2 regions of the Hyphobacterium marinum genome follow, and region 2 is predicted to be linked to the other one. Evidence: predicted binding sites of a transcription regulator. Region 2 holds the regulator's gene; the other holds the start of a gene.
What was found. Region 2 encodes LexA, which represses DNA repair genes until DNA is damaged. Its sites were predicted from a motif close to ATGTTCCNCTTGTGTTCC; they were not measured.
Positions count from the first base shown of each region.

Region 1: V0U35_RS09060 (ROK family protein) is a predicted target of LexA. The motif match lies at 1,204-1,221, and genes of this name have one in related genera.

Region 1 is NZ_JAZDRO010000003.1:286,428-289,490, reverse strand. It holds gene V0U35_RS09065 (DNA polymerase IV) at 1-294, opposite strand, end outside; gene V0U35_RS09060 (ROK family protein) at 291-1,169, opposite strand; gene V0U35_RS09055 (response regulator) at 1,355-1,720, shown strand; gene V0U35_RS09050 (PleD family two-component system response regulator) at 1,732-3,063, shown strand, end outside.
Region 2 is NZ_JAZDRO010000006.1:19,065-22,127, forward strand. It holds gene V0U35_RS12600 (hypothetical protein) at 1-552, opposite strand, end outside; gene lexA (transcriptional repressor LexA) at 727-1,407, shown strand; gene V0U35_RS12610 (ComEC/Rec2 family competence protein) at 1,419-3,063, opposite strand, start outside.

The sequences.
Region 1 (3,063 bases), on a different contig from region 2:
GGCTTGGAACATCGGCATGGCGGACCGCACGCCATAGAGCCGCGCGACATAGCAGGCGGTCGCGACCACGCCGCGTTGCCGCCCGCCGATAATGACCGGCTTGTCGGCGAGGGACGGATCATCGCGCTTTTCGATCGCTGCGTAGAAGGCATCGCAATCGATATGGGCAATGGACAGCGCGTTGATTTCGGCGTGGCGCAACAGGCGCTTGCTGCCGCAAGCGGGGCAGGTGGACCGTGTCTCCGGTGGCAGTGGCGTCAGGCAAGTCCGGCAATAGCCCGGATCGGTGCTCATTCCTTCGCACTCCACAGCATCGCCGCACCGCGCACGCCGGATGCGTCGCCATGTTTGTGCCTGAGGACACGCGTGTTGAGCACGTCTGAGAAGACCTGATCGCGCAGGGCCGTCTCGACCGCTTCAGGCAGTCCGGCCGTATTCGATACCCCGCCACCGAGGATGATCGCGTCCGGGTCGAGAATGTTCACGACGGTCGACAGGGCGCGCGCCAGACGGCCGGCATAGATTTCGACTTCGGCGGGGCCTGCCAGAATGGCCGCACTGTCAGTCTGACGTCCTGTACGGCTTTCATGCTCGGCCGCAATCCCCGGGCCGGAGAGCCAGGCCTCGACACAGGAGACCTGGCCGCACCAGCAGTCCGGGCCGGGATACTCCTCTTCTGTCAGGCGGGGCAGGGCGGTGTGGCCCCATTCCCCGGCGATGTTCTGGGCACCGGAATGGAGCTGGCCGTCGATGACGATTCCACCGCCCACCCCTGTCCCGAGGATGACGCCGAAGACGGTGCGACACCCGGCTCCGGCCCCGTCGGTGGCTTCGGCCATGGCGAAACAGTCCGCGTCATTGGCGAATCGCGTGGGCCGACCCAGTGCCGCAGACAGGTCCGACCGGAAGTCACGGCCATTGAGCCAGGTCGAGTTGGCCCCGCGAATCAGTCCCGTTGCGGGGCTCGCCGATCCGGGATGACCGACGCCGACCCGCCCAATGGGTCCGTCTTGGCGTTCGAAATCTGTTACGAGCCCTGCAACGGCGCGAATCGCAGCGTCATAGCCAGAAGGCGTTGAAATCCGTTTGCAGGCAAGGGTTTGGCCCGCGTCGTCGAGCGCGATGGCCTCGATTTTCGTGCCGCCCAGATCAATGCCCGCCCTGACCATGGTTTTGCCCGGAATGCCTTTATGATTAAGGATGTTGTTCTTATCTTGTTCCGGAAGGGGAAGGAAGTCGCGCCCTGACTCACCGTTGATTAAGGAAGATCGGGTTTACTGTCTGCGGGGTGTCAAAGCGTGTGCGAAACGCGCACAACAAGCACGGGGAACGCGACGGCGTCATGCTTCAGGTCATGTCGAAGAAAGTTCTCATCGTTGAGGATAACGAGCTGAACATGAAGCTGTTTCATGATCTTCTCGAAGCTCATGGATACGACACGCTTGGCACCAAGGACGGGCTGAAGGCGCTGGAACTGGCGCGGGAGCACCGTCCCGATCTCATCCTCATGGACATTCAGCTCCCCGAAGTGTCGGGTCTGGAAGTCACCAAGTGGATCAAGGACGATGACGAGCTGTCCGGCATTCCGGTCGTCGCCGTCACCGCCTTTGCCATGAAGGGTGATGAAGAGCGCATTCGCGAGGGCGGATGCGAGGCCTATCTCTCCAAGCCGATCACGGTCACGACCTTTATCGAGACCGTGCAGCGGTTTCTGGCCTAGGGGACAGGACGATGAGCGCCCGCATCCTTGTTGTTGATGACCAGGAGCCGAATGTCCGGCTGCTCGAGGCGCGCCTGAAGGCTGAGTATTTCGAGGTGGTCACGGCCACGAACGGCTCCGATGCGCTGGTCGCTGCGAAATCCCAGCAACCCGATATCGTCCTGCTCGACATCATGATGCCCGGCATGGACGGGTTCGAGGTTTGCCGCCGGCTGAAGGCCGATACCGCGACACGCCATATCCCGGTGGTCATGGTGACCGCGCTCGATCAGCGCGAAGATCGTGTCTCGGGTCTGGAATGCGGAGCCGATGACTTCCTGACCAAGCCGGTCGACGATCTGACCCTGTTTGCGCGAGTCCGCTCGCTGCTGCGCCTGAAAGTCGTCCTTGATGAATTGCGGACCCGCGACAGCGCGACGCCGGATGCCGGCGATCTCGTCGACGCTGATCCCAAGGCCAAGCCCTGGGCGCTGATTGTTGCCGGTGACGAACGCGCCGGGGCTCATCTGCAATCGAAACTGCCTGCCTGCACACAGTCAAAGGTCGTCACCGACCCGGCCCTGGCGGCCCGAGTGGCGGTCAGCGGCGTTGATATTCTGCTCATCGACCTGACCAGCCCGAAATTCGATGGCCTGCGTCTGTGCGCCCGCGTGCGCTCGGAAGCGGCGACCCGCCATGTGCCGATCATTGCCGTGGTCAGCCCCGACGAGGTGGAGCGCAGCGTGCGCGCGCTGGATCTCGGGGTTAGCGACATCATTCACCGGCCGGTCGATGCGCAGGAGCTGAACGCCCGTATCCGGACGCAGTTGCGCCGGAAGACCTATGCCGACCGCTTGCGGGCCCGGCTCGACGAGAGCCTGGAAATGGCGATCACCGATCCGCTGACGGGGCTGCATAACCGGCGCTATATCGCGTCACGGCTCAACCAGGCAGTCGACGCGGCGGCCAATGGCGGGGCGACCGTGTCCGTGCTCATCGCGGACCTCGACCATTTCAAGCGGATCAACGACACGTTCGGCCACGAGGGCGGCGACGCCATCCTGAAACAGTTCTCCGACCGGCTGCGCGGCGGATTGCGCGCGCTGGATCTCGCTGCCCGCTATGGCGGCGAGGAATTCGTCATCGTGATGCCCGAAACCGGTCTGGAAGAGGCGCGCGCCGGGGCGGAACGTCTGCGCGCGGCGACCGCAAATAACCCGTTCAGCCTGCCGCGTGGCGAGGCCGCGAAGGAAGTCACCGTGTCGATCGGTGTCGCCGAATTCGCTCAGGGCGATTCTCCGGACACGCTACTGCGCCGCGCCGACAAGGCGCTCTACCGGGCCAAGGCGGAAGGGCGCAATCGC
Region 2 (3,063 bases):
CCGCCTTATATAAACCTCGATAGGCTGTGGCTTTGAGCGGTCAAACAACCACCCATCGCCCGGGGCATCAACCACGTCACCATGTTCGACCGCCTCTATGTCTCCGCCATCACACCAGCGCGCATATAGCTGAATTCCGGCCTGCTCTGCGTCCAACAACGCAATTTGCCGCATATACGTTTCGATGTTCCCGCCATCGCAAGCGCTCGCTCCGTCACGCAGGTTTCTACGCCGGTCATCCGGAAGAGAATTGTATAACCAAATACCAGCCTCACCGATGGAGACATGGCTCGACTGGCCTTTTATCTGCGGAATCGTTTTGCGGACGAGGCCGATCCAAAAGGGCCAGAACAGCACAATCGCAGCCGTCAAAAGCAGCCCAACAATTAGCCAGCCCCACGCCGGTTCTTGGACCCAAGCCGGACAAGACGAGCCAAACCGCTCACACCATTCTAGAATTATTAATTCGTAGTGAGCAGGGCCATCGGCCATCATGAATAAGAAGACGCTGGCAACGATCACCAAAAATGCCGAGGCGGACTTGTATAGCATCCCCAACCCATACCACGGGCCGGGGCAAAATCGCCACAAACAAGGTCATTCCGTGTCCTTCACGTCTCTACTTGCACCGAAGGGATAGGAGGACTTGACGCGCCCCCGGAACACTTATAGAACATCGCGTGAAGTTTATGTTTTGTTCCGCTCGCCGGTCGCGAAGGAAACGCCATGCTGACGCGCAAGCAACACCAGCTTTTGCTGTTCATCCACCGCCGCATCACCGAGACCGGTGTGTCGCCCTCCTTTGACGAGATGAAGGATGCGCTGGAACTGGCGTCCAAGTCCGGCGTGCACCGCCTGATCACGGCGCTGGAGGAGCGCGGCTTCATCCGCCGCCTCGCCCACCGCGCCCGTGCGCTTGAAGTGCTCAAAATGCCGGATTCCGCCGCGCCTGCCGGTGCCGATCTCGGCCCCAATGTCGTGCGAGCCGACTTCAAGCGCCCGCCGCGCGAGGCGCGCGACAGCCGCGAAGTACCCCTGCTTGGCAAGATCGCCGCCGGTGTCCCCATCGAGGCGATCCAGCACGAGACCGACCGCTTCGTGTTGCCGCCCGATATTGCCGGCGGTTCGGGTGAACATTTCGCGCTCGAAGTGGAAGGCGATTCCATGATCGATGCGGGCATTCTTGAAGGCGATATCGTCGTCATCGAACGCTGCAACACCGCCAATACCGGCGAGATCGTTGTCGCGCTTGTCGACAACGAGGAAGCCACGCTGAAACGTCTGCGCCGCAAGGGCGGTTCAATTGCGCTCGAAGCCGCCAACCCGGCTTATGAGACCCGCATTTTCGGACCGGACCGGGTCCAGGTACAGGGCCGTCTCGTCGGTCTCATCCGCCGCTATCACTAGGCTTTCGCCGTCTAGTCGCGGTGTGTCCCTGCCATCGTGCCCGTGCCCGTCCCCGTCCAGGACCGGTCACCCCTGCGGTCGGCGACCGTTTCCCACGACGTGATACGGCCATCGGTGATCCGGAATGTCCGGGCACCGTCACGCGCGAGATCATCGGCATCGATCAGTTCGGCATCGCAGCGCGACCGGAGAACCCGGTTTACCTCAAGGCGCGTGACGACCAGATCCGCCGTGCGGCAGTCCTCGATCAGGGCTTCCTCGGTTTCCGGCGTCGCGATCAGCACGCCCTGCGCCCGGCCTGCACAGCCTGAGGCGTCGCAACGCATCCCCCTCGCCAGTCTGACTTCGCGGTCACCGGTCTGTTCGAGGAAGACTCGCGCCGCAAACCGCGAGCGCCGCGTTGTACTGGCCGACCAGTCTCCATCTGCCGCGTCATAGTGGGCAATGACCACGCCGCTATCCGTCACAAGACCGTCCGGGACCGGTGTGGCCCACCACAGGATGAGACCGGCCCCCATGAAGACCAGCCCCGCCAGCCTCAACAATCCCCGGCCTGCCACCAGAGCCGCAAATCCGGCGGCATAGAGCGGCAGGGCTGCGCCATGGCCCGCCGGGACCGGTGACAGCGCGCCGGGCCAATCGGCGATAAAGTGGGCAATGGATAGAACCGCATCCAGTCCCGCCCCCATCACGGCGAGCGGTATGGCTTCGAGGCCAAACGGCATCAGCGCCAGCGCGATGACGCCGGCCGGCATCACCAGGAAGGAAAAGATCGGCATGGCCGCCAGATTGGCGATGAAGCCGAAGGCGGCGAGCCGGTTGAAATGGAAGGCCGCAAATCCCGATGTCGCCGCACCCGCGATCAGGGACGACCAGCCAATGGCTCCGATTGATCCGGCGGCGCGGCGCAGAACGCCCGGGCGTGGCCCCGGCCGGCGGTGATCACGCAAGGCTCCAAAGGCTGTGATCAGGGCTGACGCAGCGGCGAAAGACATCTGGAATCCCGGCGTGACGATGCTTTCGGGCTGGATGAGCAAAACCGCAAAGGCGGCCAGCGCAACTGAGCGCATGGAGATTGCTTGCCGGCCGACCAGAACGCCGATGAGCACCGCCGCCGTCATGATGAAGGCGCGTTGGGTCGGGATCGCGGCCCCCGAGAGCGCCAGATAGGCAAGAGCCGCGAGCAAGGCGGCAATCGCAGCCGGGTAGCGCGGGTCATGCCGCCGTGCGAAAGGCTCGATCGCGGCAAAGAGGAACCGTACCGCGAAGAAAACACCGCCCGCAAAGAGCGCCATGTGCAAGCCGGAAATGGCAAGGATATGCCCGAGTCCGGTGGCCCTGAGCGCCTCGGCGTCATCGGGCGATATTCCGGACCGGTCACCGGTCAAAAGGGCGGCGGCGATACCGGCGCTGCGCGGCGGCGCGCGCTCACGGATGCGTTCGGCCATCGACCAGCGGACGCGGGCGAAGGCCCGGGCGCGGCTGTCCCCGTAAAATTCAGCCGCCTCGGGCCGCGTTACGGCAAATCCTGATCCGCCAAGCCCTGAAAACCACGCCGCGAAGCCAGCATCATAGCCGCCGGGTGCCGCAGGCCGGGGCGGCGGCCCCAGAACGGCCCGGAGTGTAATTGCGTCGCCGGGCTGGAATGCGCCGCGG